3 regions of the Massilia sp. UYP32 genome follow, and region 2 is predicted to be linked to each of the others. Evidence: riboswitches for the same ligand, from Rfam matches in the RefSeq annotation. Region 2 holds a riboswitch; each other region holds the start of a gene.
The links. Region 2 has a riboswitch for cobalamin ahead of ABIB42_RS25495 (TonB-dependent receptor domain-containing protein). Riboswitches for the same ligand answer to the same signal wherever they lie in the genome.
Positions count from the first base shown of each region.

Region 1 (7,480 bases), on a different contig from region 2:
GGATCGCGCTGATGATCAATCCGGTCGGCCTGCTGATCGGCAGCGCGGTCCTGGGGCCGCTGTCGGACGGCTTCGGCCGGCGCCGCGCCCTGCTCCTGACCACCGTCGGGGCGGCAGTGGGCCACCTGCTCACGGCCGTGGCGATGGTGATGGAATCGTATCTGCTGTTCCTGGCCGCGCGTTTCTTCACCGGTCTGCTGGAGGGCAATGGCGCGGTAATGCGGGCACTGGTCATCGAGCGCATCAAGGGGCCGCTGCGCAACCACGCGCTGTCGTGGCTCAACGGCTCCTTCAACCTGGGCTGGCTGGTCGGCCCGCTGCTGGCCGGCTTCACCATGTCGTTCGGCCCGGAGCTGCCGTTCTACATCGCCGCCGGCGCCCTGCTGCTGGGGACGCTGGGCGTGCTGGTGTCGATCCCGTCCACGCCGGCGCCGCCGCATGCGCACCGCTGGTGGGCGGTGGCGCGCGACCGCCATGCGCTGACCCTGCTGCGCCATGCGCCGCTGCGCACCCTGTTCACGGTGCACCTGGCGTATTGCTGCGGCGTCGCCGCGCTATATGAATTCTTTCCGCTGTGGCTGGTGGACGTGGGCGGCTACGATGCGCGCCAGATCGCCGTCGTCAACATGGGCATGTGCGCGCTGATGACCACGGCCGCGCTGTTCGCCGGCCATGCCAGCCGGGTCGAGGGCCGCCTGCGCGCCGGCTGGTATGCGAGCATGGCCGCCGCCGCGGTGCTGTGCGTGGGCTTCGGCAACCTGTGGGTCGGCATCGCCGGCATCGTCCTGTTCGGCGCACCGCACGCCTTCTACAACACCGCCCTGCAGACCTGGTCGGCCGACGAGTTCGCGCTGCACGGCCAGGGTTCGGTCATGGCTCTGCTGTCCACGATCTTTTGCCTGGCGAATATCCTGATGGCGCTGATCGGCGCCGTGCTCACGCTGATCGATACCCGGCTGGTGCTGATCGTTGGCGGCCTGTTGACTGCCTGGGCCTCGGTGGCCCTGCGGCGCTGGAGCGCCCGCAGTCCCCGTCCGCACCTGGAAAGCACCTGACCCGCATCCAGACAGAAAAACGGCGTCCGCAGGGGACGCCGTGTTGTCTTACCGTATAGTATTACTTCCTGGTATCGATGCGACCATCGTGATCGGGATGGGAACGCACATGGGTCACGCCGTACCAGAGATGCTCCCACCAGTGATCGCGCGAACGCACGGTCAGCAGGCACTTCTGGTCGAACCCCTCCTTGAACACTTGATCGGGACAGAGGTTCGACGCCATCGCGTGGCGCTGGTTTTCGGCATGGACGAGCGCGATGCCGAACCAGACGGTGGTCAGGACGAAGATCAGCGCAAGCGTCCACGCGACGTGATTCACGTTACTGGTCTCGAACAAGTTTTCCTCTTTGGGCCGGGACCCTTCGTAAATCTTGAGGATCTCGCCTTCGACTTTATCGGTCATTTTTCCTTGGCTGCCTTCGCCACCAGTGCGTCGAGGACCTGGCCGGTCGCCGTCATCAGCTGGCCCATGTCCTGGATCTTGTTGGATTGCGCCACCGTTGCCGGCGACACGACGTATTTGCCGTCGATGACGACGGTCGGGGTGCTGCTGGCTTTATACGCTTCGGCGATCTGCGGCAGGCGCTTGAGCTTGGTCTGCACGCCGAACGAGTTCCACGCTTCCATGAATTTCGCCTTGTCCAGGCCGTTCGCGGTCGCCCAGGCGATGATGTCGTCGTCCTTCATCAGGCGTTTGCGCTCGACGTGCACGGCGCGGAACACGCGGTGATGGTACTGCTCCAGTTTGCCCATGGCGTCGAGCGTCAGGAACAGGCGGGCTTCCGGATCGCTGGCGCCCTGGAACGGCAGCGGGATGCGGCGCATCACGATATTGTCACCCTGCTTCTTGACCCAGTTCACCAGGGTCGGCTCGAACGCATTGCAGGCGCCGCAGTGATAGGCGAAGAACTCGACCACTTCGACCTTCTTGCCCACGGTCTGGGTCGGCTGCGGGGTCGCGAGCACGGTGTATTCGGCGCCGACGCGCGGATCGGTTGGCGAAGCATTGGCGAAACCGGCGACCAGGGCAGCGGCAACGAGGGCGAAACGCAGGGTGCGCATAAAATCCTTCCAAAAGAATGAACGAACGACCGCGAGATTACCACTTTTTGTCTGTCCCCTGTCCCGGGAGCGCATTTTTTTGCATTTGCTTACGGCTGAAACAGGGGCGTGGTGACTTTCAATCTACGCCGGCAACGCGAATAGTCAAGTCGTCAAGGCCGGCGCCCGCGCGCGTCCTCGAGCAGCGCGCAGATGCGGGCGGCGCCGTCGGCCGTGCGCGGCCCCGCCCGGCTGGTCAGGTCGCCATCGATCTCGAACAGGTTGCCGCGTCTTACCGCCGTCATGCCCTTGTACGGTTGCCAGATCTTCCAGCCGGGGTCCTTGGGATCGTCGCGCTTGCCGACCAGGATCACTTCGGGATCGGCTTCGATCACCGCCTCGATGCCGACCTCGGGCGCGATCGTCTTCAGGGCCCCGAACAGGTTGCGGCCGCCGCACAGGCGCAGGATGTCGCTGGCGACATGGTCGTCGTTGAGGGTGTACAGCGGGCGGTCCCAGACCTGGTAGAACACGCCGACCTGCGGCCGCCCGGCGTAGCGCGTCCTGAGCGCCGCGATGCGCGCCCCGTAGTCGTGCGCCGCCCGCCGGGCCACGGGCTCGGTGCCGAGCAGCCGGCCCAGGCGCAGCAGGCTGTCGCCGACCTGCTCCAGCCGGCTCGGCTCGCTGTAATAGACGGGGATGCCCAGCCGCGCCAGCTGCTCGACCTGGCGCGTCGGGTTGCCGCTCTGCCAGACCACCAGCAGGTCGGGCTTCAGCGCCAGCACGCGCTCGACATCGATCTTGTTGAAGCTGCCGACCTGGGGCAGCTTTTTCGCCGCCTCGGGATAGTCGCTGTAGTCCACTGCGCCGACCATGCGCGCCCCGCCGCCGGCCGCGAACAGCAGCTCGGTGACGTGCGGCGCCATCGAGATCACCCGCTGCGCCGGCCGCGCCAGCGTGACCGTGCGCCCGGCGTCGTCGACGACCGTGATCGCCGCGAACACATTGACCGAGGTTGCGGCCAGCACGGCCGCCAGCGCGGACTTCATGGCATCAGAAGTCGAAGCGCAGCGACAACTTGAGCTGGCGCCCGTCGCTTGGATAGATGCCGGCGCGGCAGTTGTAGGCCTGGCTGTAGTACTGGCGGTCGGCCAGGTTCAGGCCCGACAGCGCCACTTCCCACGGGCCGAAGCGGCGCGCATAGCGGGCGTCGATCGTGGTGAACGACGGCATGCGGGTGCTGCAGCTGTTGGTGAAGTCGTCGCCATAGCGCTGGCTGTCGACCCACTGGGCGCCGATGTCGGCGGTCTGACCAATGCCCGGCGTCCACGCCAGGCGCGCGGTGACCACGTGTTTCGGCACCAGCACCATCTCGCGGCCGGCGTTCGGGCCGTCGCGGAACTCGGCCTGCACGTACTGCCACGAGCCAAGCAGGCGCCAGGCGTCGGCGAAGACGGCTTGCCCTTCCAGCTCCACGCCCTGGCGGCGGGTCGGATCGAGGTTGGTGTTGGCGCCATAGCCGATGGTCGGGTCGTAGAAGATCTCGTTCGTCAGGCGGTGGCGGAACACGCGCGCGGTCACCTTGCGCGCATCGAGGCCGGCGCTGACGCCCAGTTCCAGGTCGCGCGAGGTTTGCGGCTCCAGCACGTCCAGGGTCGAACGGTAGCTGTTTTCGTCGATATTGGCGATGCGGTAGCTGCGGCCGGCCTTGGCGAACACGGTCACGAGCGGCATCACGTCGATGCTGCCTTCCACGGTCCAGGCGTTGAGCGACTGCTTGCGCTGCTCGTTCACGACCGGCGGGAAGGCCAGCGGGTCGCTGTAGTCCTTCTCGAAGCGTTCGTGACGGCCACCCACCGCCAGGCGGGCGTTGTGCGGGGCATTCCAACGCAGTTCGTCGCGCAGGTAGAAGGCTTTCGAGTCCTGGCGCGCGTCGCCGGCCGAGAAATTGGAGGTAACCTCGCGCTCCCAGCGGATCAGGTCGATGCCGGTGACGAATTCGTTGCGCTTGTCGCCGAGGTCGAGGGTGTGGCGCAGGCGCGGCGAGAACTGGGTCTGCTCGGCCTCGTAGATCGACGTCGACGGCGCGCCGAAGTCGTAGGTGGACGAAACCTCGCGCTCGCGGTGCGATAGATCGGCCGCCAGCTCGAAGGCGCCGACACGGTGCTCGACGAACGCGGTCACGCGGTCGGTATCGAGCGAGCCGTAATTCTTCGGCGTGTTGCTCTGGGTCGGGATGGTCAGGAACTGCTCTTCGCTCAGCGAACCCGGCAGGCGCGAATCGGCGCGCGAACTCTCGAAACGCAGGCCGGCGCGGCCGTTCGGCGCGTAGGCATACCCCACGCCGCCACTGAAGCTGGTCTGCTCGTACTTGTTGTTGTCGCGGTAGTTATCCGTGCTGCGGTCGCTTACTGCGGCGTCGAACGACCACGGGCCGGCGCCGTGCGTGATCGAGGCGCGCAGGTCGCGGTGGTCGAAGCGGCCGGCTTCGGCGAACAACGAGCCGTGCGTTCCCGCGCCGGCGCCGCGGCGGGTAACGATGTTGATCACGCCGCCGGTGGCGCCGTCGCCGTACAGCACGCTGCTGCCGCCGCGCGTGATCTCGATGCGCTCGACCGTGTCCACGGGAATGGTCGACAGCACCGTGTGCGCCAGTTCGTTCTCGTTCAGGCGCACGCCGTCGACCAGCACCACCGTGTTCTGGGCGCTGTTGGTGCCGAAGCCCCGCAGGTCGAGGCCGAAGTCGGGCGAGCCGTCCAGGCTCTGGCGGCCGAACACGCCGCCGATCTTGCGGATCGCCGCATTGACATCAAGGGCGCCGGCGCTGCGGATCTGCTCCGCGGTGATGACGGTGGCGCCGATCGGCGTGGCCTGGGCCGGGAAGCGCGGGCCGGTGATGAGGACCGATGGCAAGGAGGACTGCGCGCTGTCCTGGGCGATGGCGTGAGGGGCGAACATGGCGAAGGCGCAAGCCAGTGCGAGTGGCGCGCGGCGCGGTGCAACTGCAAAAATCATGATGAATGTGTTCTCGATAAAAGGCACCGGCCTGCTTCCCCGCAGCCCGGAGTCAACGGAAGCGCCTGGCGCTTCCACCTGCTTTGGCCGGTATCCGGGCTGGCAAGCATGACGGCCTCACCTTCCTGCGCAGAAAAGAATGTACAGCGGCGCAGTGGTTGTCGAGACCGTCCGCCACGCTCTTGATGAGAAGCGCGGCGCTTGTTGACCGTTGCGGGGGCAGCACACCTCCATGGCGGCGCGTGGCGCGGCCATGTCGTGTTTCCCGTTTAACTTCGCGCACCTGGACGTGCGCGAGAGCACCAAAACGGGGCGATTATACCTTGACAAGGTGCTGGCTGCCCGGCCGCCGGCAAGCCGCCGTCGCTTGGGCTAACATGGTCGCTTCAATCCAACAGCAGGAGCGCTCGATGGCACGTCTACCCACCTATTTCGTCTCGCACGGCGGCGGCCCGTGGCCTTGGATGCGCGAGCAGTACGGCACTGCCTACGACCAGCTGGCCGCTTCGCTTGCCGCGCTACGGACCGAGGCCGGCGACGCGGTGCGTGCGGTGCTGGTCGTGACTGCCCACTGGGAGACGCCGCAGTTCATGGTGTCGTCCGGCACGGCGCCCGGCATGATCTACGACTACGGCGGCTTTCCGCCGCATACCTACCAGGTCAAGTACCCGGCCCCCGGCGAGCCGGCGCTGGCGCGGCGCGTGGCCGACCTGCTCGAGGCCGCGGGCCACCCGGCCGCGCTGGACGCCGAACGCGGTTTCGATCATGGCACGTTCTCGATGCTGTACCCGGTCTATCCGGAAGCGCGCATGCCGGTGGTGCAGCTGTCGATCCGGCGCGACCTGGATCCGGCCACCCACCTGGCGGCGGGCCGTGCGCTGGCGCTGCTCCGCGACGAGGGCATCCTGATCATCGGCAGCGGGTTGTCGTACCATAACCTGCGCCAGTTCGGGCCGAACGGGCGGGAGGCGTCACGCGCTTTCGACGGCTGGCTGCAGCACGCGCTGCTCGAACTCGATCCGGCGCAACGTGAGCAGGCCTTGCTGCGCTGGGATGCGGCGCCGATGGCGCGGGCGGCGCATCCGCGCGAGGAGCACCTGATTCCACTGATGGTGGCATTGGGGGCGGCCGAACAGGAGGCGGCCGCCTGCGTCTATCATGAAGACGCGTTCATGGGGAATCTGGCGGTGTCGAGTTTCAGGTTCGGGGCGACGCCAGCGGCGTGATCACGTCCCGCGCTTGCCGCGCGCCGCTTCTTCGGCCTTGGCGGCTGCCTTCTCGGCCGCGATACGTGCTTTTTCGGCCATCTCGGCCTCGTGCTGCGCCAGGCTGGCCGCGCGCGATTCCGGCGTCTCGAGGCTGATGCGGCCGAGCGCGCCCTGGCGGTAATCCTGCAGCAGCGTGTGCGCCGCCTTTTCGTAATCGAAATCGCCGCCGCGCACGCGAAAACCCCGGCGCTGGGCCACGCCCTCGATCACAGCCACGCCGTCCATCCCTTCGGTCTTGAAACCGTAGCGCGCGCTCAAGAGCTGCGGATAGCGCTGCAGCAGCAGCTCGCCCAGGTATTCGGCCACTTCTTCCTCGACCAGCGCATTGGTGCCGATCGCGTGGCTGGCGGCCAGCATCAGGCCGTCGCTGGCCATGGCGATCTTCGGCCACAGCATGCCCGGAGTGTCGACCAGCACCACGTTCTTGTTCAGGTACAGGCGCTGCTGGGTCTTGGTCACGGCCGGCTCGTCGCCCACCTTGGCCACGCGCTTCTTTAAAAGCGCGTTCATCAGTGTTGATTTTCCTACATTTGGGATGCCCATGATCATGATCCGCAGCGGCTTGGTCGGCACGCCGCGATGCGGCGCCAGCGACAGGGCCAGGTCCGGAATGCGGGCGACGTCGGCCGGCTTCTTGGTCGTCATCGGATAGGCGGTCACGCCGTCCTGGGCGTCGTAATAGGCTTTCCAGGCGGCGGTCGCGTTCGGGTCGGCCAGGTCGATCTTGTTCAAGACCTTCAGGCAAGGGCGCTGGCGGAACTTGCGCAGCTCTTCCACCAGCGGGTTGCAGCTCGCCTCGGGCAGGCGCGCATCGAGGACCTCGATCACCAGATCGATGTTTTCCATCTGCTCGGCCGCTTCCCGCTTGGCCGCGTTCATGTGGCCAGGGAACCATTGAATCGACATACTATTGCTCTCTTAATCTTTCGTCCAAGGCGCTATTTTACGCTGAGCGTCGACACAAACGTAGCGGCGCAGCCACAAGGCCTCTTTCCATCGCGCACACCGTTGAGCTATTGCAACACTGATGACATATTCCGCGCGCACACTGCTCTCTTGCCTGCACAAGACGGAGATGGGAATGCGCGTACGGGAAAA
Region 1 covers NZ_JBNDIK010000001.1:68,797-76,276, reverse strand. The annotation lists gene ABIB42_RS00370 (MFS transporter) at 1-1,055, shown strand, start outside; gene ABIB42_RS00365 (hypothetical protein) at 1,117-1,461, opposite strand; gene ABIB42_RS00360 (thiol:disulfide interchange protein DsbA/DsbL) at 1,458-2,120, opposite strand; gene ABIB42_RS00355 (cobalamin-binding protein) at 2,273-3,148, opposite strand; gene ABIB42_RS00350 (TonB-dependent receptor) at 3,153-5,114, opposite strand; cobalamin riboswitch at 5,183-5,436, opposite strand; gene ABIB42_RS00345 (DODA-type extradiol aromatic ring-opening family dioxygenase) at 5,525-6,340, shown strand; gene ylqF (ribosome biogenesis GTPase YlqF) at 6,341-7,288, opposite strand.
Region 1: linked by a shared signal. The riboswitch ahead of ABIB42_RS00350 (TonB-dependent receptor) and the one ahead of ABIB42_RS25495 (TonB-dependent receptor domain-containing protein) in region 2 are both predicted to bind cobalamin.

Region 2 (7,480 bases):
CGTGGTCGGCTTCGGCGAGATGGGCATCGGTAACACGACGTCGGCCGCCGCCCTGATGCACAAGCTGACCGGCCAGCCGGTGGCGCGCTGCGTCGGCGCCGGCACCGGCCTTACCCCCGACGGTATCCGCCACAAGGCCGACGTGGTCGCGGCAAGCGTGGCCCGTCACACCCACGCCGTGCAGCCGCTCGAGGTGCTGGCCACCTTCGGCGGCTTCGAGATCGCGATGATGGCCGGCGCCATGCTCAAGGCGGCCGAGCTGCGCAAGGTGCTGCTGATCGATGGCTTCATTGTCACCAGTGCCCTGCTGGTGGCCGCGCGCCTGCAGCCGGCCATCCTCGACTACTGCGTGTTTTCGCACTGCTCGGGCGAGCATGGCCACGCCCTGCTGCTCGAGGAGCTCGGCGCCCGTCCGCTGCTCGACCTTGGCCTGCGCCTGGGCGAAGGCACCGGCAGCGCGCTCGCCCTGCCCCTGCTGCACGCCAGCGCCAACTTCCTGAACGAGATGGCCACCTTCGCCTCGGCGCAAGTGAGCGAACGCTCGGCATGAAGCACCAGCTGCGCCTGTTCTTCATCGCGCTGCAGTTCTTCACGCGGCTGCCGATTCCGCGCTGGGTCGGTTTCGAGCCGAGCTGGTTGAACCATGCGTCGCGCTACTTCGCCCTGGTGGGCGTCGTGGTCGGCGCCATCGGCGCGCTCGTCTACCTGGTGGCCGCGCACTGGCTGCCGGCGCCAGTGGCGGCCGTGCTGTCCACCGCCGCCACCATCTACCTCACCGGCGCCTTCCACGAAGACGGCTTCGCCGACACCTGCGATGGCCTGGGCGGCGGCATGACGAAGGAACGCGCGCTCGAGATCATGAAGGATTCGCGGGTCGGCGCGTATGGCGCGATCGGCATCGTCTGCATGCTCGGCGCGAAGCTGGCCCTGCTTGCCAGCCTGCCGCCGGCCAGCGCCATGGCCGCCCTGCTGCTGGCTCACCCGCTGTCGCGACTGGCCGCCACGTCCCTGATCTGGCAGATGGAGTACGCCCGCGCCGAGGGCAAGGCCAAGCCGCTGGCGGTGCGCATGAGCGACCGCGAGTTCGGCATCGCCGCCGTCACCGTGCTGCTGCCCGCGCTCGGCCTGCTGGCCTGCGGCCTGCTCGACCTGGCCGCGATCGTCGCCGCGCTGGTGGCGTCCCTCGTTGCAACCTGCTGGCTCGCGCGTAAGTTCACGCGGCGCTTGCAAGGCTATACCGGCGACTGCCTCGGCGCCGTGCAGCAACTGGCCGAAGTGGCGGTCTATATCGCGGTGCTGGCCACGCTCGGCCGCGGCGTGCTGGCCTGATGCGCCTCTACCTGGTGCGCCATCCGCGGCCCGAGGTGCCGGCCGGGCACTGCTACGGCCGCAGCGACCTGGCGGCGGATCGAGCCGACGTCGAACGGGTGCTGGCCGCATTGGCGAGCCAGGGGCTGCCCGGCGCGATGCCCGTCTACGCCAGCCCACTGGCCCGCAGCGCGGTCCTGGCGGCGCAGCTCTCGCCGGCGCCGGTATTCGACGCGCGCCTGGCCGAGATCGACTTCGGCGCCTGGGAAATGCGCAGCTGGGACGACATTCCGCGCAGCGAGATCGATGCCTGGAGCGCCGACCTGCTGCACTACCGCCCCGGCGGCGGCGAAAGCGTGATGGACGTGGCCGCGCGCGTGGCCGGTTTCGATGCCGACATCCGGCGCGCCGGACACGCACAGGCCCTGGTCATCTGCCATGCCGGCACCATGCGCCTGCTGCATTCGCTGCACCTCGGCGGCACGCTGGTCGAGGCCGCGCTGCGCGCTGCACAGGCCCCACACCGGATCGGCTACGGCGAAGTGATGATGCTGGAAACCTGACAACGCCTTGGACAACGCCTTATAATGTGCGCGTTTTGGTGCTCGCGCCTGCGTTCGCAGTCGCAGTTAAACGGGAAACACGAAGCTCCTTTCAAGGGCCAACGTGTGCTGCCCCCGCAACGGTAAGCAAGTGCCGCATGCTCTCCCCGAGCCATGCGGCAAACCGTCCCCTCATACCACTGTGCGCATGCATGGGAAGGTCGGACGGCCATACTTGTCAGCCCGGATACCGGCCAAAAGGTGGCGTCGCCTCGCGCGATGCCGTTCAATCTGGCCTACGGGGACGTCGGCTGGTTGCCCTTTATAAGAAACAGTTCATGAATTTTCCAGTCACCCGGCAAGCCGCCGCGGTCTCGCTCGCCCTCGCCGTCATCTCGTCCGCCGCCGTCGCCGACGCACCCTCGCCTGACGCCATCCCTACCGCCGACACCGTCGTCGTCACCGCAACGCGCACCGCGCAGCGCGCCGCCGACGTCATCGCCGACACCACCGTCATCGACGCCGAAGAGATCGCGCGCTCCGGCGCCGGTTCGGTGGCCGACATCCTGCGCCGCCAGCGCGGCATCGAGATCTCGCGCAACGGCCCGGCCGGCACCACCACCAGCGTCTTCATCCGCGGCGCCAACGCCAACCAGTCCGTGGTCCTGGTCGACGGCGTGCGCTTCGGTTCGGCGACCACCGGCACCGCCAGCTGGAACGCGATCCCGCTGGGCGCCATCGACCGTATCGAGATCGTCTACGGCCCGCTCAGCACCCTGTACGGCGCCGACGCCATCGGCGGCGTGATCCAGATCTTCACCCGCAAGGGCGAAGGCGCCCCGGTCGTCACCGGCTCGGTTGGCATGGGCAGCAACGCCACCCGCCAGCTTGATGCCGGCATCTACGGCAGCAGTGGCGGCCCGAACGCCGTCAGCTACGCCTTCGGCGCCGGCTACGAGGACTCGGACGGCTTTTCGTCTACCCGCCCGGGCGCCTCGGGCTACAACCCGGACGAAGACGGCTACCGCCGCCGCAACGCCAACGGCCGCGTGACGATGGCGCTCGCGCCGGGCCACGAGATCGGCGCCCAGTTCCTGGTCAGCCGCCTGTACAGCCAGTACGACAGCGGCACCGCCAACTACGACGTCCACAGCGACAACGACCTGAACACCGCCGCGGTCTTCATGCGCAACCAGGTCCTGCCGAACTGGCACAGCACGGTGCAATACGCGCGCTCGGAAGACAAGTCGGGCAACTTCACCAACGCGACGCCATCCGGCGCCAGCCAGATCGACACCCAGCAGGATGAGTTCAGCTGGCAGAACGACATCGCCATCGGCCAGGACACCCTGCAGCTGCTGTACACGCACCGCAAGGAAGAGGTGCCGACGATGCAGCGCTCGCGCATCACCAATTCGTATGCCGCCGCCTACTCGGCCAAGCGCGGCCAGCACCTGGTCGACGTCAGCGCGCGCCACGACCGCTCGGTCTATGGCAGCAAGAACACCGGCGCCGCCGGCTATGGCTACGACTTCGGCAACGGCCTGCGCGCCACCGCCAGCGTCGGCACGAGCTTCCGCGCCCCGACCTTCAACGAGCTGTATTTCCCCGGCTACGGCCTGGAAACCAACAAGCCCGAAAAAGGCCGCAACCGCGAAGTGGGCCTGCGCTACGACGGCAACGGCTACCAGCTGGACGCCACCTACTTCCACAACCGCCTGACCGACATGATCGTGTCGAGCACCCCGTGCCCGGACGGCGTCAACCGCAGCTGCGCCTATAACGTCAACAAGGGCCTGCTCGAAGGCTTCTCGCTGGCCGGCGCTACGCGCCTGATGGGTGTCGACCTGCGCGCCAGCCTCGATTGGCAGGATCCGCGCGACGAGACCACCGGCAAGCAGCTGGCGCGCCGCGCGAAGAAGCATGCCAGTTTCGGCGCCGACTACACGATGGGCACGCTCAAGGCCGGCGCCGAACTGACGGTATCGGGAGAGCGCTTCGACGACGCCGCCAACAACCGTCGCCTGGGCGGCTACGGCCTGCTGAACCTGCACACGACCTGGCAGTTCACGCCCGACTGGTCGCTGCTGATGCGCCTGGACAACGTCGCCGACAAGCAGTACGAGATCGCGCGTAACTACGGCACCAGCGGCCGCACCTGGTTCGCGGCCCTGCGCTACGGCATCCGTTAAGCTATAACCCCTTGCCCGCGGCAGCCAGGCCGCGGGTGTCCGAAACCAACAGGGCCAGCATGCACGCATCCGTCCCACCGCTACGCCAGCGCGCCACGCTCATCGTCGGCGCCATGCTGGCGTTTTCGATTGCCACCCTGCTGTTCGCGGGCATGACCGGATCGATCCGGGTGCCTCTCGGCGAGATTCCCGACGCCCTGCGCCAGCTCGCCAGCGGCCAGCCCGATTCGCTTTCCGCCTCCCTGCTCGAGCTGCGCGCCAGCCGCGCGCTGGTGGCGTTCGCGACCGGCGGCGCGCTGGCCCTGGCCGGCCTCATGATGCAGGCGCTGCTGAGAAATCCCCTGGCCGACCCGTATGTGCTGGGCGTCTCGTCCGGCGCCTCGGTCGGCGCCCTGCTGGCGCTGCTCCTGATGGCGTCCACGCTGATGGTCGACGCCGCCGCGCTGGCCGGCGCCATCGGCGTGGCGATGTTGCTGTACCTGCTGGCGCGGCGCGACCTGCGCAGCGGCCAGGCGGCCGAAGGCGGCGCCTCGATGCTGCTCCTGACCGGCGTGATCGTCTCGGCCCTGTGCGGCTCGATCGTGACCCTGATGCTGTCGATCGCGCCCGAGGGGCGCCTGCGCAGCATGATCTTCTGGCTGATCGGCGACCTGGCCGGCGCGCCGCTGCGGCTGGCGCCCTGGCTGGTGCTGGCCGGCTGCCTGGTGTACGCCATGCGCAATGCGCGCGCCATGAACATGGTCGCGCTGCACGCCGAGAATGCGGTGACGCTGGGCGTGCGCGTCGGCGCGCTGCGCAAGGGACTGTTCTTCGTGTCGGCCCTGCTCACCGCGAGCGCGGTCACCAGCGCCGGCTCGATCGGCTTCGTCGGCCTGATCGTGCCGCATGCCTGCCGCTTCGCCTTCGGGCCCGACCACCGGGTCCTGATCCCGGCCGTGGTGCTGGCCGGCGGCGCCTTCCTGGTGCTGTGCGATACGCTGGCGCGCACCATCATCGCGCCGCAGCAGCTGCCGGTCGGCGCCATCACGGCGATGATCGGCGCGCCGGTCTTCCTCTACCAGTTGCACCGCCTGCGCAAATGAACTCCATCTCCACCCACGACCTGCTGCTGTCCATCGGCCCACGCACCCTGGTGCGGGGCCTGGACTGGACCGCGCGCGCCGGCGAATGCTGGAGCATCATCGGCCGCAACGGCGCGGGAAAAAGCACCTTGCTGCGCACCCTGGCCGGCTTGCAGCCGCCGAACGGCGGATCGGTCCAGGTGAACGGCCGCGCACTACCCGACTGGCCGCTGACCGAGCTGGCGCGCGAGCGCGCCTTCCTGGCCCAGTCGCGCCACGATGCTTTCGCCTACACGGTGCTCGAGAGCGTGCTGTCGGCGCGCCACCCCTACCACGCCAACCGCTACTGGGAGGGCAGCGACGACCACCAGGCCGCCCTGCAGGCGCTGGCGTCGATGGAAGTGGACGACCTGGCCGGGCGCGACGTGCGCACCCTGTCCGGCGGCGAGCGCCAGCGCGTGGCGATCGCCGCCCTGCTGGCGCAGCAGACGCCGCTGCTGCTGCTCGACGAGCCGGCCAATGCGCTCGACCTGGCGCACCAGGTGAGCGTGATGGGCCTGCTGGCCCGCCTGTGCCGCGAGCAGGACCGGACCGTGGTCATGATCGGCCACGACCTGAACCTGGCCGCGCGCATCTCGACCCACGTGCTCCTGCTCATGGGCGACGGCCGCTGGACCGCCGGCGCCAACGACCAGATCATGCGCCCGGCGCTGCTGGGCGACTACCTCGGCCATCCGATCGACATGATCGAACACGGAGGCCGCCGCATCTTCATCCCCAAGGAGGGCACCGCATGACCGACATGACACCCGAACAAACCGCCGCCCTGAACGACCGCCACCGCGCCCGCATGGAGCGCAAGAAGGCGGTCATCGACGCAAAAATCGCGTCGGCCGACAAGGAAATCGGCATCGTCATCGTCAATACCGGCAACGGCAAGGGCAAGAGCTCGAGCGCGTTCGGGATGGTGGCGCGCGCGCTCGGCCACGGCATGAAAGTGGGCGTGGTCCAGTTTATCAAGGGCGCCCTGTCGACCGGCGAAGAAACCTTCCTGCGCCGCTTTCCCGACGAAGTGCGCTTCCATGCGATGGGCGAAGGCTACACCTGGGAAACGCAGAACCGCGAGCGCGACATCGCCAAGGCCGAGGAAGCCTGGGCGCTGGCCCGGCAGTTCCTGTCCGATCCCGCGATCGGCATGGTGGTGCTCGACGAGCTGAACATCGCCCTCAAATACAAATACCTCGACGTGCACACCGTGATCGCCGACCTGCTCGACCGTCCGGTGATGCAGCACGTGGTGATTACCGGCCGCGGCGCGCCGCCGGAACTGATCGCGGTGGCCGATACCGTCACCGAAATGAACGTGGTCAAGCACGCGTTCAAGGCCGGCATCACGGCCCAGGCGGGGACCGAATGGTGACGGGCGCCCGTATCGTCCTAGTGGCGGCGATGTCGTCCGGCCAGGGCAAGACGACGGTGACGGCCGCGCTGGCGCGGCGGCTGGTCCGCATGGGCAAGCGCGTGCGGGTGTTCAAGTGCGGCCCCGACTTCATTGACCCGATGCTGCTCGAACGCGCCTGCGGCGCGCCGGTGCACAATCTCGACCTGTGGATGGTGGGCGTCGATGCCTGCCGCCAGCGCCTGCTTGACGCCGCGCGCGAGGCGGACGCGATCCTGATCGAGGGGGTGATGGGCCTGTACGATGGCTCTCCTTCGGCGGCGGACCTGTCGCGCGAGTTCGGCATCCCCGTGCTGGCGGTGCTGGACGCGTCGGCGATGGCGCAAACGGCCGGCGCCGTGGCGCAGGGCCTGCGCGACTATGGCCCCGTCGAGATGGCCGGCGTGATTGCCAACCGCATCGCCAGCAGCGGCCATGCGGCAATGGTGAAAGAGTCGCTGCGCGACATCCCGCTGATCGGCACTCTCGCCCGCCAGGAGGCGCCGCTGCCCGAGCGTCATCTGGGCCTGGTGGTGCCGGGCGAGGTCGAGGAGCTGGACGGCATCCTGGATGCGCTGGCCGACAGCATCGATTTCAATGAAGCGGCGTGGGATGCGCTGCCCGTCATGACGCCTGCTGCCACGGTCCCGATGCCTGTGGAGCCACTGCTGGCGGGACGCACGATCGCGATCGCGCGCGATCCGGCCTTCGTCTTCGTCTACCCGGCGAATATCGACCTGCTCGGGCAGCTCGGCGCGCGCATCACGTATTTCGCGCCGCTGGCCGACGAGGCGGTGCCGGACGATGCCGACGCCGTGTATCTGCCGGGCGGTTATCCCGAGCTGCACGGCGCGCAGCTGCAGGCGGCCCAGCGCTGGCGCGACTCGATCCGCGCCGCGCACGCACGTGGCGTGCCGATCGTCGCCGAATGCGGCGGCA
Region 2 covers NZ_JBNDIK010000047.1:5,255-12,734, reverse strand. The annotation lists gene cobT (nicotinate-nucleotide--dimethylbenzimidazole phosphoribosyltransferase) at 1-550, shown strand, start outside; gene ABIB42_RS25505 (adenosylcobinamide-GDP ribazoletransferase) at 547-1,329, shown strand; gene ABIB42_RS25500 (histidine phosphatase family protein) at 1,329-1,871, shown strand; cobalamin riboswitch at 1,891-2,123, shown strand; gene ABIB42_RS25495 (TonB-dependent receptor domain-containing protein) at 2,189-4,042, shown strand; gene ABIB42_RS25490 (FecCD family ABC transporter permease) at 4,102-5,124, shown strand; gene ABIB42_RS25485 (ABC transporter ATP-binding protein) at 5,121-5,900, shown strand; gene cobO (cob(I)yrinic acid a,c-diamide adenosyltransferase) at 5,897-6,523, shown strand; gene ABIB42_RS25475 (cobyrinate a,c-diamide synthase) at 6,517-7,480, shown strand, end outside.

Region 3 (7,480 bases), on a different contig from region 2:
ACCGACCAGCAGGCGCTGGCCGTTCTCCAGCATCGCGATCGCGTTGTTGCCGTTGAAGCCCCGCGCCGAATAGCTGATGCCGCTGCCGGGCGAGCTGCTGTCGGTCAGGCCGGTGCTGCGCGTCACCGCGTCCTTGACCAGCAGGTCGCCACGCGCGGCGATGGTGGCGGCGCTCAGGCTGTCGGCGCTGGCCGGCAGGTCGAGGGCGCTGATGTCCAGGCGGCTGGCGGTGGTGTTCTGGCGGTCGAGCGCGAGGCCTTCTTCACCGGCTGCGCCACGGATGGTGACGGTAGGCAGATCTTGCGCAAAGGCGCCGGCGGCGCACAGCAGGGCGACGACCGCAGCGAGCGGGCGGGGTTGGAAAACGGTGTTCATTATTTGTTCTTGGTTTGCACGGGTTCGATCAGCACCAGCTGGCCGGTCGCGGGATCGCGATAGACTTCGCCGACGCGGTCGTAGCCGCTGCCGTCCTGGGTCACGCCGCTGGCGGGACGCTCGATCTGGCGGCCCTTCTCCACCGGCTGCGGGGTTTTCAGGGTCCCTTGCGCGCCGGCGATGGCGGCGATCAGGCCGCAGGCGAACACCAGCATCACGTCGACCAGGTTGACCAGGCTGGCGCGCGGATCTTCGTCGCTCTGGTCGAAGCGCGCGTCGAGGTGGCGGTACAGCCGCAGTCTGCCGCGCCCACTCATGGCTGCGGCTCCATCGCGTCCAGCGTCTCTTCATACCAGCGGCGGCGCAGCTTGCCGATCACCAGGCCGCCGATGCCGGCCACCAGGCCCAGCACGGTGGCGTCGAAAGCGACGGTCACGGCGCTGGCCAGCTTGGCGGGGTCGCCTTCGCCCAGCGCCGCCAGGCCCGGTCCGAGCGGGATGATGGTGGCCATCAGACCCAGCATCGGCGGGATGCGCGCCAGCAGGTCGGCACGTTCCAGGCGGTGGCGGGCAATCTTTTGCACAAGCGCCAGGTCGCCGCTGGCGCGCAGCCTGGCCAGGCCGTGGAAGCGTTCGCCGACGGCGATGCCGGATTCGACCAGCGCGATCGCGCAGCCGGCCAGCAGCGCCACCAGGGATGGCGCGAGCAGCCAGCTGACGGCGTCGTGCAGCCAGGCATAGGAAAGGGTTTCGATCATGGATGACTCCTGAGAGGTTGAGGGATGTGCCGGCCGCGCCACAGGCCGAGCGAGAACAGGGCGAGGCAGGCGGCCAGGATGGCCAAGACCTGCACGATGCGCAGCGCGGCAGGCTGCGCGGGTTCTGGTTGCTGTTTCAGTTCGTAGACGCGCATCGGTTCGGGCGCCGGCGCCGGCGGCGCCGGTTCGCTCGCGTCGCCAGCATCGGATGCTGCAGCTTGCTGCGCCGGGGCGGCGACGGAGGGGATGGACGTCGCCACTGCCGGCAGCAGCTCGCCACGCGCCTTGGCAAGCGTCACGCCGAGCTTTTGCGCGTCGGCGCCATCGAGCTGCGGCGCCAGCCAGCCCCACATCGGATGATCCGGCGCCGTATGGCCGCTGCCCGGCAAGCCATTGGCCGCCACCAGGCGCGCCAGCTCTCCGCCCAGGCGGCGGATGGTCTCGGGATCGGTCTTCCAGTAGCCCTTCTCGGCCGCCACCATGAACACCGCCAGCATGTGCGCCTTCACGTGCGCGTTGTGGCGCTGGCCCAGGAATTCAGGCAGGCCGAGCTTGTGCCGGTCGTCGAAGTAGACGGCCTTCACTTCGTCCCAGGCCCAGTTCTTGACCAGGTCGGGCCGCGTCACCTGCCAGCCCCACAGGTTTTCGATGAATTCCTGGCCCATGGTGCGCGCGCCGGAATAACCGTTGTCCATCAATGGCCGCAGCCAGGCCGGGTTCAGGAAACGCCCGCGCAGCTCGCCCAGCAGGGCGCTGGCGAGCGGCTCGACGTCGGCCTGGCCGGGCCGCGAGTGCTGCAGGATCAGCGCGTCCGGCACGCGCCCGGTGCGCGTCTCGACCGCCAGCGACAGGCCGCCCAGGTAGTCGAAGGCGTCGTTGTTGTCGAGCAGGCCATACAGGTTGCTGGCGCGGCCATGATAGGTGCGGTGGATGCCGTCCAGCGCCACGTCGAAGGCGCGGTGGCTGGAGGCGCCTTCGGCATCGAGGCCATAGGCATGGCCCATGCGGTTGCGGTAGGCGCGGCCGATTTCCTCGCGCTCGCGCCAGGCGCCCGAGCGCTCGGTCAGGCGGTTCACGCCGGCGCCGTAGGCGCCCGGCGCATCGCCGAACACGCGCAGCGCCGCGGCCCGTCCTGCTTCGCTCGCCGGCATGCCATCGGCCAGCAGCGCCCGCTGGCGCGTCAGCCACTCGCGCGCCACACGGTTGCCGCTTGCCGCTTCGCGGCCCCACACGGCGCCTTCGATCGGCGCCAGCGCCGCCTGCAGGGCGTCGCGCAAGGATGGGTCTTGTTCCACCAGCGTCTGCGCCGACGCCGCCAGCGCCAGCCGGCCGGCGCGGTCGATCAGGCGGATCAGGTTCGGATACAGGTCGCGGAACAGGCCGGAGGTGGTGACCACCGCGTCGCGCCGGACGGCGCCGGGCGTGAGCTTCACGTCGGTGACGATGCCGCGCGCATTCCACACCGGCTCGGCGCCCATCATGGCCAGCGCGAAGCCGACCATCACCCCTTCGTCGCGCACGGCGTCGGACGCCCACAGGATGATGCCTTCGCTGCCCTCGCCCACTTTGTCGCGGTCAAGCGCCTTGCCTGCCATCTGCCGGCCCAGGCCATAACCCAGGCGGGTCGGCAGGATGTCGCCGTCGACGGCGTGGAAGTTGCGGCCGGTCGGCAGCGCCTCGGGCGAGCGCAGCGGATCGTTGCCCTTGCCCGGCTCGATGTAGCGGCCATCCAGGCCGGCCAGCAATGCCGCCATCTCGCGCCGCGGCGAGTCGCGCAGTTGATGGGCGACGTCGGGATCGTCGATGCCGCTCTTCTTCATCGAATCGAGCATCAGCTCGAGCGACGCGCGGCTCCACGGCCGGCCGAACACGTGCAGGCCATGGGGCATGAATTTCTCCTGCAGCTTGGTCAGATAGTGGCCGATCTCGTGCGCCAGCAGGTCGTCGTCGGCCGCGTCGAAGCCGATGCCGCGCACCTCCAGCACGTCGGACATCGACGCTTCCAGCTCGGCGCGCAGGTTCAGGGCCACGACCCGCTCGCGCATCAGCTGTGCGGCCTGGGTCTTGAGCGATTCGGACGATGCGGCTTCAAAACTCTCGACGATCTGGCGCAGCGACAGCAGTTCGTCGTACAGCGGCGTGGTGGCCAGCGGCGGCGTCAGGTGGTCGACGATGATGGCCAGGCCGCGGCGCTTGGCCTGCGTGCCTTCGCCGACGCCGTCGACGATATATGGGTAGATGCCCGGCAGGTCGCTCGCGATCAGGCTCGGATAGTCGTCGCTCGATAGGCCGACGGCCTTGCCCGGCATGAATTCATAGGTCGAGTGGCGCCCCACGTGCACCACGGCGTCGGCCTTGAAGCGGTCGCGGATCCAGTGGTAGAAGCCCAGGAACTGGTGCGGCGGCGTGATGCTGGTGTTCGCGTGCAGCAGTTCCTCGTCCACTTCCCAGCCGCGCGGCGGCTGCGGGCCGATGAAGACGTTGCCGAACACCAGTCCCGGCACCAGCATCTTGCCGCCATCGACCATTACCTTGCCCGGCGCCGGGCCCCAGCCGCGCATGCCTTCGATGCCGTAGCCGATCAGGCGCCGGTAGAGGGGCGCCAGCGCCTTGCAGGGCCGTGGCCTGGCTTCATCGAGGCAGGCAAAGTAGCCTTCTTCCAGCGCATGCAGGTCGCGCGTGGCCTGCTCGCGCTGCGGATGGTCGACGCCCTCGACCAGGTGCAGCAGCTCCTCGATCACGGTCTCGGCCTGCTTGCGGCCCAGCGCGCGCTCTCCGGCCTTCTCGGCCGCCAGCACGTCGGCATGCAGGCGGCCCAGCAGGCCGTCCTGCATCTCGCCCCGCACCCGCGGCGACAGGGTCGCGAACCAGCGCGCGTAATCCTGCGCCGTGACGCCGTTGACGGCGCCGGCCATCTCGCGCAGGGCGGCGCGGTCTTCCGGCAGGTTGACGCCGCGCGCCATGATCATGTCGAGCAGCGCCTCGGGCGACGCTGGCAGGTCGCCGACCGTGTAGCCGGCGGCCTTGAGGGCATGCAGCATCCCGAACAGCGAGTCCGGCACGTTGAGGTTGTCGGCGCCGATGTTCTGGCGCCCCGGCGGATGGTTGTAGTAGACCATCGCGACCTTCTTGTCGGCGTTCGACTTGGCGCGCAGCGCCAGCCAGCGCGCCACGCGGCCCGACAGGCGATCGACTTCGGCCGGCAGCAGCACGGGCGGGCGGTTCTCGATGCCGGTCTGGCGGTCGCGCCGGGCCTGGCCCAGGGCCGCCACCACCATCGGCTGGCCGATGCCCTGCAGCTCGGGCAGGGCGACGCGGTACTGGACCGAATCGGGCGGCAGGCCGTCGGGCGACAGCTGCCACTGCATCGCGGTGCGGTCCGACAGGCGGATCGCCTTGAATACCGGGATGTCCAAACGCTTGAAAGCCGCCTCCACCGCCTCCCGGCCTTCGGCGGCGCCGACCACGAAATCCTGCAGCACCACCAGCGCGGCAGGCTTGGCGGGCGCGACCAGCTGCGGCAGGCGTTCGAGCGCTTCGCGCGAGGCGCCGCCCCAGCGCGTGAGCAGCTGCACGCAGGGCTGGCCGAGTTCTTCGATGCGCCGGCACAGCGCCGCTGGCACCACGCCATCCATGTTCGCCAGGTCGAGCACGACCACGGTCGGGCGCTCGCGCAGGCTGAGCGTCGACGCATTGCCCCACGCGGCGCCGTCCTGCAGCTCGCGCTGTCCGGCGCGCAGGCGCAGGGTCGGCTCGGGCTGCGGATCGGCCAGGGGCGTGCCTGGCGCGAGCAGGTGCCGCATCAACTCCGTGGTGTTGTCGACGCCGCCCGCCTGCCACACGCGGCGCGCTGCGAGCCAGTGGCGCGCGGCGGGCTCCAGCTCGGCCGCCTGCAACGCGGCCTGCGGCGGCGCTTCGCTCGCCAGCTGGCGCAGCAGCTCGGGCGAGAAGCCGGCCAGGCTGCCGTGGCGCGAACGCGTCATGAGGTTCAGGGTCGCCTCGCCGTTCAGCGCCAGCACCGCCGTCGCTGGCCTGGCGTGGCGCGCCAGAGCATCCTTCATGCGCCGTGCCGGATCGCCGAACAGCGACACCGCCAGGATGGTGTCGGCGCCGGCGATCCACTGCGCCACCTCGCGTTCGCCGGCCGCCATCAGCTGGGCCGGCGTGCGCAGCAGGATGCGGTCTTGCGGATGGCTGGCCAGGTGGCGGTGGGCGGCTTCGATCGCGCCCGGCGCGGCGCGCTCGGTGACCACGGCGAACAGGGTGGCGGCGCCGGCGTGCTGGAAGCCCGACATGCAGGCGAGCAGGAACACCAGCGCGACGCAGATGCGGACAGGGAGAAGCGTGTTCATGTGAACGTCGACCTTTCAGCTGCGCGCTTGACGCGCGCACGACAACAGGCAGCCGCCATCCTTCCACGATGAACAGGGACGCTTGCGCGCCGCGCAGGCGAGCGATCGCAGCGAATGACGCGAGCAGACAAAGAAGGAACAGCGGACAACCAACAGGCACGCCCTCACCCCGGGACGTGCGAATGCATCGTGGATGGCCGGTCTTCTGGCTCGCCGTCTTCCTTCCCCGGTCCTGCCTTCCCGTGCACGGGGCACAGTGGCGTTCGACCGGGGTCGTCAGGCTTACAGCAGCGGGGGCTGCGCCGGACTGGCGCGCGATGGCTATCGCGCACGTCACCGGCTTCCCGTTTCACCTCCCTGCAGACGAGCAGGAAGGCACCATTCACTTGATTGGGCGCGATTCTAACGCCAAGTTCGACCAGTTGTCACCGCATTATTTTTTGGCGGGCGAGCGCGAAGCGGCCCAGCGCGGCGACCAACAGCGCCCGATCGGCCCGAAAAATAAGTCGCATAGGTTTATTTAGCGGAAGGACGTATACTTACCGTCTCCCGCTGTCTTGCCCATCGAACGCCGCGCCATGCCGTCCTATAACGCACCGCCTCCCGCCTTTGACCCCGCCACCATGCCGCTGCTGCGCACCGTCGGCTCGAACCAGGTCGGCATGCGCGAGTTCAACGAGCGGGTCGTGCTGCAGGCGATCCGCACCCATGGCAGCCTGCCCAAGGCCGAAGTCGCGCGCCTGACCAATCTGAGCACCCAGACCGCCTCGGTAATCATCAACCGCCTGCTGGACGAGCAACTGGTGGTCAAGCGCGACGCCGTGCGCGGCAAGGTCGGCCAGCCGTCGCAGCCGATCGCCCTTAATCCGGAAGGCGCGTTCTCGATCGGCATCCAGATCGGCAGGCGCGCGCTGGACGTGGTCCTGCTCGATTTCACGGGCGCGCTGCGCTGGCAGTCGTCGACGCCCTACGCCAGCCCCGACGTGGAGCAGGTCTTCGCCGCCATCGATGCCAGGCTGCGCGAGGTGGACGACTTCCTCGGCCCGGAGCTGGCCCCGCGCCTGACCGGCATCGGCCTGGCCGCCCCGCTCACGCTGGGCACCTGGCACGGCCTGGAAAGCCTGCTGCCGCATCAGGCCGAAGCCTGGCGCCGGGTCGACCTGCGCATCCGCCTGCAGGCCATGACGCCGCTGCGCGTGGACTTCGCCAAGGACACGATCGCGGCCTGCGTGGCCGAACTGGTGGCCGGCCGCGGACGCAAGCTGAAAAGCTATCTGTACGTGTTCGTGGACACCCTGGTCGGCGGCGGCCTGGTGATCGACGGCGAGCCGCACAGCGGCCAGTTCGGCAACGCCGGCGCGATCGGTTCGATGCCATTGGGCCTGGCCGGAACGGACGAACGCGGCGTGGCGCCGCAACTGCTCGGGGCGGCCTCACTGGTGCGGCTGGAAGAGATGCATGCGCAGGCGGGATTGGCGCCGCTGGCGTTCGGCGACGACCGCCTCTTGAGCGGCCCATGGGAAGCGGTGACCCTGCAATGGGTCGAGGAAGCCGCCAATGCGATCACCTTCGGCGTCACCGGCGCGGCCTGCCTGCTCGACCTGGACGGCGTGATCGTCGACGGCGCCGTCAGCCGCGCCCTGCTCGAACGCCTGATCGCCGCGGTGCAGGAGCAGATGACGCGCTACAGCTGGCAGGGCACCGAGCGGCCGCTGGTGATGGCGGGAACGATCGGGATGACGGCCAAGGTCATCGGCGCAGCTTATTTGCCGCTGCATGCGAACTTCGCGCCGGCGCATGGCTTGTTCCTGAAGGCGGCGCGGCGCTAGTGTCTTGAATAGGCTGCACTATAAAAAAAACCCTGCGAATGATGCACTCGCAGGGTTTGTCGTACCGATCAGACCGGAAATCGTAGGGTAGGGTACGTGACGCTCAAGAGTCGCCCGTTACCCTCCCTCCGAACCGGACTTGCGCATTTCTACGCATCCGGCTCTCC
Region 3 covers NZ_JBNDIK010000008.1:100,366-107,845, forward strand. The annotation lists gene ABIB42_RS08210 (TonB-dependent receptor) at 1-375, opposite strand, end outside; gene ABIB42_RS08215 (DUF2149 domain-containing protein) at 375-692, opposite strand; gene ABIB42_RS08220 (MotA/TolQ/ExbB proton channel family protein) at 689-1,132, opposite strand; gene ABIB42_RS08225 (cobaltochelatase subunit CobN) at 1,129-5,484, opposite strand; cobalamin riboswitch at 5,663-5,882, opposite strand; gene ABIB42_RS08230 (ROK family transcriptional regulator) at 6,063-7,313, shown strand.
Region 3: linked by a shared signal. The riboswitch ahead of ABIB42_RS08225 (cobaltochelatase subunit CobN) and the one ahead of ABIB42_RS25495 (TonB-dependent receptor domain-containing protein) in region 2 are both predicted to bind cobalamin.